One region of the Halomonas profundus genome, then DNA from elsewhere that is predicted to be linked to it. Evidence: predicted binding sites of a transcription regulator. Region 1 holds the regulator's gene; the other holds the start of a gene.
What was found. The regulator PhoB, encoded in region 1, activates phosphate uptake and scavenging genes when phosphate is short. The targets are predictions, from matches to a motif close to TGTCATANNNNTGTCANA.

Region 1 (5,203 bases):
TTCATCGGTTTGTGCAAAAGCTAATGGGCTTGCCATCAGACCAAAAGATACACCTAAAATGCCAGCTTTCTTGAGAAAATCCTTGGACGTCATATCCTACCTCCGATCGCTGTTTAGTACCGCTTAATGAAGAAAGAAAGGCTTACTGAGAAGCCAGCAATTCCTGCGGTCATCTTCCTTCAATCTGTACTCTGCAGAAGGCATGCCAAAAAACTTAAGCATATAAATAAAAACAACAAAATCAGTCTCTTAATTAAAAATAAGTTATGCCAAAAAGGCATCGACTGAGTCACGACACAACGCTTTAAGCTGTGTAAAAATGGCACATGGGTAAAGCTTTGCCAACCTTGCATGCCAATATTGCACATTGCTACAAATATTATGCAATGGGATGACTTGCTAAATTAAACAAGACGCGAGGGGGGGAAGGTGCAGCGAAACAACGCACCCTTGCCGGGAAGGGACTCAATTTGTAGTTGCGCATCGTGGCGCAACAGCACGTGCTTAACGATCGCCAAGCCTAAACCTGTGCCGCCAGTCGCAGTGCTGCGCCCCTTATCAACACGGTAAAAGCGTTCTGTTAGTCGGGGAATATGAACGGGATCAATCCCTTCACCGTTATCTTCCACATCGATATAGCCGCCACCAGTAGCGCTAGCTTTCCAGCGCAGGGTGATTTGGCTGCCAGCAGGCGTGTAGCGAACCGCATTAAAGGCAAGGTTAGAGACGGCGCTGCGAATCTCCTGTTCACTGCCTAACAGTCGGGCATCGCTCTCAAGGGCGACGGTGATGGTATGACGTTGATGCGATAGGGCCAGCGCATCATCACAAACGCTTTGCAGTAAAGGCTCGAGTGACAGTGGATGATGATCTTGGCCGCCCTGGTCAATTTCCAAACGCGAGAGCAGCAATAAATCGTTAACCAGATTCTGCATCCGCTGGGTCTGTTCCTGCATTTGCTGAATACTACGTCCCAAGCGCGGCGGAAGCTGGTCGGAGATATCACTGTAGGTTTCCAAATAGCCGGAGAGAACGGTCAGCGGCGTACGTAACTCATGGGAAACGTTGGCGACAAAGTCGCGCCGCATCTGCTCAAGACGATGCAAGCGGGTGATATCGCGAGCCATCACTAAGCGTTCGTCGTCACCGTAGAGGGTAATTTGATACTGCAGGATTCGCCGTTCATCAATCGGTGAGGTGAGCGTTAACGGCTCACTGTAGTTACGCGAATTAAAATAGCTGATAAAGCCCGGGTCGCGCAGCAGGTTGGTAATGTGTTGACCACGATCATGGACGGTTTGTAGCCCCAGCATGGCGGTGGCGGCGCTGTTCCACCACTCCAAATCACCGTGGCGATCAAGCATGACCACGCTATCACGCATTGCTTCAGACGACTCTTGAATACGTGCCAAAGTAGCCCGCAGACGGCTTTGGGTGATGCGCTGACTTTTTTGATAGCGGTATAAACGATCGAATAGCTCGCCCCACATCCCGCGAGCGGCAGGCGGTTCATCGTTAGGGTGGAGGGTGAGCCACAAATAGAGTTCGCGTAACTGTCGTAAGTGGTAAAACAAGCATCCCGCAAGCCCTGCTGCAAGCCCCAGCCCAGCCGAGCCCAACAGCCAGCCCAAGCAAGTGCCCAGCGTGGCCAGCCACGCTATTCGCCACAGCTCACGACTCCATAAACGCACATTTACACCCGTGCAGAGAAACGGTAACCGGTACCCCGAACCGTTTGGATCAGGTTTTGATGCACGTCGCCCAGCGCTTTACGCAAGCGGCGGATATGCACATCGACCGTGCGCTCTTCAACGTAAACATTGCCGCCCCACACTTGGTCAAGCAGCTGGCTACGTGTGTAAGCGCGCTCTTGGTGAGTCATAAAAAACTGCAGCAAACGGTACTCGGTGGGGCCCATTTCCAGCGCTTTGCCGTGGGCACTTACCCGGTGGCTCACCGGATCAAGCAGCAGGCCGTTAATCTCAATCGGGTCTTCAACGCCACGTGGCGTCGCACGGCGCAGCACCGCTTTTAGCCGTGCCACCAATTCCCGGGGTGAAAAAGGCTTGGTGATATAGTCATCGGCACCGGCTTCAAGCCCTTGAATTTTATTATCCTCTTCGCCTTTCGCGGTGAGCATAATAATCGGGATTTCAGCGGTGGTTTCTTCACGTTTTAGGCGTCTCGCCAGCTCAATACCGCTAGTGCCGGGCATCATCCAGTCCAGCAGCAGTAAATCGGGTTGGTGGTCGACCACCATGGCATGAGCATCCTGGGCGTTATCCGCTTCGAGCACGCGATAGTCAGCCATTTCCAGCGCTACCGCGATCATCTCGCGAATCGACGCCTCATCATCGACAATCAGAACGGTCTTGGCGGTCATACCAGAGCCTCACGGTGTTCAAAGAAACTAGTTCAAAGAAAAACAGTTCAAAGATAAACAGATCAATGACATGTCAGTGACGATAACACCATGACTTGATGACAATTACATGACAACCGCCGCGATCAGCCAGCCGCAGGCCACCAACTTAGCGCGATACCGGCAAAAATCAGCAGTCCCGACCAGTGATTATTGAGAAACGCCTGGAAGCAGGCATCCCGCTCCTGGTCGCGAATTAAGCGCTGCTGATGCAGAAAAGTCGCTGCCATTGCCGCTAGCCCTAACCAGAAGAAACCACCTAAACCAACCCACCAGCCTACCCAAGCCAGCAACCCCAGGGTGGCTAGCTGGAGTAAGCCGATAATCAAACGATCCGCATTTCCAAACAGCACGGCCGTCGATTTAATGCCAATTTTTAAATCGTCGTCGCGATCGACCATGGCGTACTGGGTATCGTAGGCCACTGTCCAGCACACATTAGCGCAGAATAGCAGCCATGCTTCCAGCGGCACGTGGCCGAGCACGGCGCCAAAAGCCATCGGAATTGCCCAGGAAAAAGCCGCGCCCAGCACCACCTGAGGAAAGTGGGTATAGCGCTTCATAAACGGATAAATAATCGCCAGCAGCACCCCGCCCAGCGAGAGCAGCACCGTAAACCAGTTGGTCAGTAATACCAGAATAAACGCAGCGGCCACCAGGGCGATAAACAGCAGTTGAGCTTCGGTTTCGCTGATACGGCCCGTCGCTAGCGGACGTTGTTTTGTGCGTTTCACATGCCCATCGAAGTGGCGATCCGCATAGTCATTGACCACGCAGCCCGCAGCGCGCATCACATAAACGCCGGCCACAAAAATCAGCAGCACATTTCGCCCTGGTACACCTTCCGCAGCCACCCATAATGCCCACAGCGTCGGCCACATCAAAAGCCATGTGCCTATCGGCCGATTCAAGCGCATCAGCTGTAAAAAATCTGCCACGCGAGCCCATCCCTTCGGCCGCAACAGTGAACGATCCATGCTTACCTCACGAAGAATAAGATGCAGGCGCTAGCCTAGCGCGAAGGCAGGCCAAGATCATCCGCCATCGCCGTCAAAAAATACTCTTGCACTAATAACGACAGACTGCCGTGCTTACAGCCGTGATAAAAAACAGAGCGCCTTCCCCAGGCACAGCCTTCCTGTATGCCGTTGACGCTAGCAAACTGGGGGGAATGCGTCGTTACTTCCAATGGCCCACGCACTAAACCCGGCTGGCGAAATAGCCAACTACCTAGCGAGCGCTCGCCCAGGCACTCTAGCCGTTGGCCCTTTACCTGTGAAAGCGGGGCGACCGAGCGCGCCACCACCCATGGCGTTCCATCTAAGCACAGCGCCACTTCCCGCAGCCAGGCGTAACGCTTGGCACCAATGCCCAGCGCCTGAGCCTCATCCTGGCGCGGCCAACCAACCCCCTGGCGCAACAGTCGTACTCGAAACGGCTTCTCGCCACCTGCGACCATTAAGTGGGCGGTTAACGAGTCGGTGGAGGCAACCCACTGCCACCAGGAAGCACTCATCGCCGGGCGCGCCGCATCAATCGGGCGCCAGCGGGAAAATAGAGGAGTTTGCCGAAAAGCAGCAGCCGTCACCGAGTTCTCCAGGGCAATTAACGGGTTGGCTAGTGTAACATGAGCACTGAAAGGCTTTTGTTTCAGCGACTTTTTTAACGACTCGGTTTAGCGCTTCTTTTTTCGCAACCTTATTTAGCAACTTTTTTGGTGTCTGCATGCCCGCCACCCAAACACAGAAAACCTCTTCGCACTCTGCGCTGGTGATTATTGGCACTGGAATGGCAGGGGTTGGCCTTGCCCGGGCGTTGCGCCGATTGGGCGACCAACGCTCAATAACGCTGGTGAGCGCCGACAGCGGCGATGATTACAGCAAGCCGTTGCTCTCCACCGGCTTCGCCAAGGGCCTGGTGCCCGAACAATTAGCCCAGCGCAGCGCTACTGACCTGGGCGAAGAGCTAAATGCCCAAATGGTTATCCACACCCAGGTAACCGCACTGGATGTGGATAACCAAACAATTCTGCTCGAAGGCGGCATGGTGCTCGGCTACGACACACTGGTACTGGCCACTGGCGCTGCACCACGGGTGCCCTTCAGCATTGAACCCAGCGTAGCCCCACGCTGCTTTACCATTAACGACCTGGATGACTACCGCCGCTTTCACACGGCGCTAGGCCAGGGCCCTGCACGGGTGGCGATTGTTGGCGCGGGGCTGGTCGGCTGTGAATTTGCCAACGACCTCCACGCTGGCGGCCATCGTGTCAGCCTCATTGCCCCAGAAGGAACCCTACTTCCTCGCTTGCTGCCACCGCCCTTAGGGAACGCCCTAGGCGATGCCTTTAGCGAAGCAGGTATCCATCTTCACCTTGCACGTTCGATTGATTCGATAGCGGCCGAAAGCGGCGAAGATATCGTATTACGTCTGGATAACGGCGACGCTGTCAGCGCCGATCTCGTGTTGATGGCAACCGGCCTTGCACCTCGCACAGCACTTGCCGAATCGGCTGGTTTAAACGTATCACCTGGCGGTATAGTCGTTGACCGCCAGTTGCGTACATCGCACCCCAATATCTACGCCCTAGGCGATGCAGCCTGCGTAGACGGTGTTAATGCCATGTACGTGCAGCCACTACAAGCCAGCGTTAAGGCGCTGGCGGCAACCCTTTCAGGCGCGCCCACGCCGGTTAGCTTCGGTGCTTGGCCGGTAGTGGTTAAAACGCCGCTGCTACCAGTGGTGGCCTACCCGCCAACGAACACGCCTGAGCACTGGCGA
Region 2 (5,203 bases), 650 kb from region 1:
CACTGCTCTAGGTACCTTAGATGATCACCTTTATCGTATCGATCCTGCTGCTGATAGCGGGCTACTTTACCTATGGGAAATTCGTTGAGCGTGTGTTTGTAACTGACCGCAAGCGTCAGACGCCCGCTTTCAGCATGCGCGACAACATCGACTATGTGCCGATGAACACTACGCGCAATTCACTCATTCAGTTATTAAACATTGCCGGTGTCGGCCCTATTTTTGGCCCGATTCTCGGCGCGCTGTATGGGCCAGTGGCGTTTGTGTGGATTGTGATTGGCTGTATCTTTGCCGGTGCTGTTCACGATTACCTGACCGGCATGATCTCGATCCGCAACCACGGCGCTCACCTGCCGCAACTGGCCGGCAAGTTCCTGGGTAAAGCGATGAAGCATGTGGTCAATGGTTTCGCGATTCTGCTGCTGCTTTTAGTCGGTACGGTATTCGTCACCTCGCCTGCGGCGCTGCTGGCCAATATGACCTCGCTGTCGTTAACGCTGATCATCGTCGCTATCTTTATTTATTACTTGATCGCCACCCTGCTGCCGATTGATAAGGTCATTGGCCGTATCTACCCCTATTTTGGCGCCCTGCTGCTGTTCAGCGCGGCGGGTATCGGTATCGGCTTGATCATCACGGGCGCTCCGATCCCTGAGCTCTCGTTTCAGAACATGCACCCTGACGCCGCACCGATTTTCCCGCTGCTGTTTTTAACCATCTCCTGCGGCGCGCTTTCAGGTTTTCACGCCACCCAAACGCCGATTATTTCGCGCACCACCCAAAACGAAACCAATGGTCGCAAAATTTTCTACGGCATGATGATCACCGAAGGCATTATCGCAATGATATGGGCGGCCGCCGCCATGAGCCTGTTCTATGGCGACCAGTCGCTTTCCGATGTGCTGGCAGCCGGTGGCCCTGCTGCGGTGGTAAGCGAAGTTTCTACCACCATGCTCGGCGCTATAGGCGGCACCCTGGCCGTGCTCGGCGTTATTGTGCTGCCGATCACCTCGGGCGATACCGCCTTTCGCAGCGCACGGATGATCATCGCCGACTACATCAAGATCGATCAAAAGCCGATTATGAAGCGCGTCATGGTCGCTCTACCGCTGTTTGTGGTGTCTTACGCGCTAACCCATATGGACTTCACACTGCTATGGCGCTACTTCTCCTGGGCGAACCAGACCACCGCCGTGATCGCGCTGTGGGTAGGCACCATGTACTTGGTGCTGTCGCGTAAGCCTCACTGGATCACCTCGATCCCAGCCACCTTCATGACCATGGCCACGTTTACCTACTTAGCCTACGCGCCGATCGGTTTTGGTCTACCGCTGCAGCTAAGCTATGTGGTCGCGGCGCTAGGTACGCTCCTTTGCATCGCGCTGTTTATGAAGCGTGTCCGTCGTCTAAGCCGGGCAACTTTTGCCGTTGATGAGCCGGCGGTACCGAGCCAGTTTGTGGACAGCGGTGAGGCGATTGCCGCTAAATAGTTAGGCGCTCCATAACGTTACCGCCACACTTTCTTCACAGGACGCTCTTCACAAGACACTCTCCACACAAGAGTCACGCCACAAAAAAGGGCACACATCAGCCACATAACCGTGTTTGATGCGTGCCCTCGCTTTTTCTCCTATCTCTTTTATCCTACCTTTTCTCCCCTACTCCTCATGTTTATCGCTTCCATGCTGCTGCGGTATAGACGAATACAGGCAGGGACTACTCTAGCGGTATCGACCAGAAGTAGGTCTCGCCGGAACTATCGTCCACACCGTCGTTGTCGCTGACCAGCCAGGCGTTGCCATTATCGTTGATCGCCATTCCTTCAATCTTGTCCACCACAAAGCCGTTGTAGCTGGCCAGGTCGGGAATCAGGTCGCGCACTAGCTGTTTCTCGACCACCGGCAGCTCACCGCCCAGCGGGGCGGGTTCCAGGCCGTCCAGGGCAACGCGGGTCACTTGCTTAACCTTCGCCTCGGCGCCGATCTGGTTGTCGCGCTCGATCAAATAAAGCCAATCGCCATGGGCGGTGATTTCGGAGAGGCCAATCCAACCCTGTTCCACGTTATCCAGCGGGTAATGAACAGCGGCCCACTCGCCACTGTCGATATCAAAACGCAGCAGCTTGACCATGCCCTCGGGGTCATCCTGCCAAGGGCGCTGCACCGCCAGCCACAGTTGATCATCAATGCGCGTGACGCCTTCTAATCCCCACTTCAATGCCTGTTGAGCGAGCGCCTCGGGCAGTGCAATTCCTTGGATAATCTCGCCGTCGGAACCCACATGATAAAGGGTGTTGGCAAGGCCTTTGTCGTTACCTTCGGAAGCGACCCAGAAGCCACCTTCACCATCGGTGGTAATGCCTTCCATATCCAGCCCTAGCGCAGGCTCACCGTTGCGGGTCACGTCCAGTGCTGCCGTAATCCGCGCCGGGGAGGCTGAGGGGTCGATGGTAAAGATGCGCGGCTGGGCGCTGTAGAAGCTGTCGTTGACCGCGTAGAGCATGTCATCAGCGGCGACCAAACCGGAAAGTGCGCCCCAGCCGATCAGTTCATCAGCGCCCGCCGAGGTCAGGGTGGGATAGACCGCTGGCGCATCCTGGTATTGATAAATCATGACATGGGCGCGGGGGCCGCCGTCTTCGCCCAGATCTCCTTCATTGGCGGTGGCTAACAGGCCACGGCTGGGAATCGCCACGGCGCCTTCGGGAGACAGGCCCGAGGGCAGTAGCTGGGTGAGCTGCGGTTCGGCCAGGTTGCTAACGTCATAAACGCCCACCAGCGAGCCGCGCTCGGAAAGCAGGAAGACATAGGGCGTACCTTCGAACACCGCAAACTCCATCCCCTCCGGCTCGCTGCCTTTGGCATCCGAACGCTTATCGGGGTAGTGACCCGCTTCAATCACCGCGCGCTCGAATGAAGTACCTGACTCGTATACCACCTCGCCACGCTTGTTGAAGATCGTCCAGCCGCGCGCGCCGCCATCCATATCGCCTTCGTTGGCAATAGCGAAGTGGTCGTTGTCGATCCACTGCAGCGCATCCGGCTCGCGCAGACGCTCGGCTTGCTGCTCGTTGAAGATCAGTGCACCGTCATCGCTGGCGTCAATGCCGTCCAGGTCGACAGTCCCGGCGCTGAAATCCGCCACCACCTTACCGGCGTAGTCGAGCACCACCAGGTGGTTGTTCTCCTGCACGGTCACGACGGTCTCACCCAGGGTGTTGATATCGACAAACTCCGGCTCGGGATCCTCGGGGGCGATCTCGGCGAGCCCGGTTACGTCGGCGTAGAGCAGGCTGTCACAGTTAACCAGCCCTTCCGCATTGATCTTCACCAGTGCCACGGAACCGCCGGGCATCTGCGGTACACGTCCATCGCCCGCCTCTTCGTCGCGTTCGTTCTCAATGGCGACAGCGACAAAGCGCCCATCGGGGGCCGCAGCGGAAGCTACACTATCGGGCTGTCCGTCCAGCGGGCAGGAGGCGAGTATCTCGCCACTGGCTAAATCGACCGTGCGCAGCTCCCCGGAAGGTTCGCTGTAGGAAACCGATGTATTCACTCCGACATAGGCCATATTGCCGAGCACCGATACGGCCGTAGGCTCGCCGTCCATAACGATATTACCCAGCGGTTGCGGATTAGCCGGGTCGCTGATATCGATGCGCCCAATCACGCCCAGCGGGCTATCGGTATACACCAGCGTCATGCCATCACCGGAAGCAGCAATGACTTCAGGCGCGGTCTCGCGTGTACGATCCTCGCCCTCGGCCATGTTATCGGGAACCGCGAAACTGGCGATGCGGTTGAAATGTTGATCTGCCGCGCCTGCCGCTTGCGTGGCGGCCAGCACAGCAGCCAGCGCCAACAGGGTTGGTCTGCGTTTGAGTATCATGATGGAGTTAATCCCTTGCCTAAGCTTAAGAAACGACTGATTAAGTTATTAAACTTGCTATGTCCGATTAACCATCCAACATCATAACGATGTCAGGCTTATGACACTCACTGGCTAAGTTAGCGCCGTTGGCTATCGGCACACCTCAGCGCGAAATCCAAGTTGCCGCAAAAATGTTAGATGGGTAAGTAGTGAAGGAACGCATAGGGGAAAAGGGAAGCAGGAAAATCGATAGGTTAAAGGAGACCTTAGAACGAAAGCAGCCAGTCAGTTAGCCCTGACTGGCTGCTTTTTAGCTAGTTTTGGTTGCTAGCTTACTTCTATACATACGCGACATACGCGCGATAGCGTTTTACTCGTCGCCTGCCATCTGCATTTGGCGTTGCATGTAATTCTGAATACCCACCTTGTCGATCAAACCAAGTTCCGTTTCGATGTGATCGATATGGTCTTCTTCGTCGGCGAGCAGATCGCGGAGCATGTCGCGGGTAACGTAATCTTTAACGCTTTCACAATAGGTGATGGCTTCGATGTAGTCGTTGCGGCCATCGTGCTCAATTTTTAGATCGCTTTCGAGCATTTCTTTGACGTTTTCGCCAATGTGCAGCTTGCCCAGGTCTTGCAGGTTGGGAATACCTTCCAGGAATAGGATACGCTCGATGATCTTGTCAGCGTGCTGCATCTCTTCGATGGACTCATCGTATTCCCACTTGGCGAGTGCTTTTAGGCCCCAGTCTTTGTACATCTTGGCATGCAAAAAGTACTGATTGATCGCAACCAGTTCGTTGCCGAGCGCCTTATTGAGATGCTCAATAACTTTCGTATCACCTTTCATGACGTCACCTTTTCTACTGTAATGCTGATGTTTAATCTAGTTTAGACAATACGATCAAGCAGTTACGTTTGGAGAAGAGTATAGGCGCAAATAGCTATACCCCCAGCGTTTCTGAGAGTATAGATAAGATGATTAAAAGTTCAAGCAAATCAGTTATTTGCTAAAGATAACCCTAACAATAGTGATTCGCGTCACACGGCGTAGGCAAGGCCCATATCGGCTTCTTGACGTGCTTCCTGAACGGCATCGCGGGTAATTGATTTAGCGTAGCACGCGCACTTACCGCACTGCGTTGCGCAGCCGGTTGCCTCGCGTACTTCTCGCCAGCTGCGCGCTCCGTCGCTAACGTGCTGGCGAATCTGATGATCGGTTACTCCCTTGCACACGCAAACGTACATGGCGACACCTCATAAAAATCATGAGATGAATGTAAATGATTCGCATACATCTTATCAAGTAGAAATGACTGCTTTTTGCTAT

Region 2: the regulator PhoB is predicted to act here: its motif matches at 3,977-3,994, upstream of LMS44_RS02645 (esterase-like activity of phytase family protein).

The regions. Positions count from the first base shown of each region.
Region 1 covers NZ_CP086344.1:5,157,366-5,162,568, forward strand. The annotation lists gene LMS44_RS23505 (hypothetical protein) at 1-93, opposite strand, end outside; gene phoR (phosphate regulon sensor histidine kinase PhoR) at 405-1,691, opposite strand; gene phoB (phosphate regulon transcriptional regulator PhoB) at 1,694-2,383, opposite strand; gene ubiA (4-hydroxybenzoate octaprenyltransferase) at 2,509-3,399, opposite strand; gene LMS44_RS23525 (chorismate--pyruvate lyase family protein) at 3,435-4,010, opposite strand; gene LMS44_RS23530 (NAD(P)/FAD-dependent oxidoreductase) at 4,148-5,203, shown strand, end outside.
Region 2 covers NZ_CP086344.1:553,730-558,932, reverse strand. The annotation lists gene LMS44_RS02650 (carbon starvation CstA family protein) at 21-1,490, shown strand; gene LMS44_RS02645 (esterase-like activity of phytase family protein) at 1,717-3,888, opposite strand; gene bfr (bacterioferritin) at 4,241-4,723, opposite strand; gene LMS44_RS02635 ((2Fe-2S)-binding protein) at 4,915-5,121, opposite strand.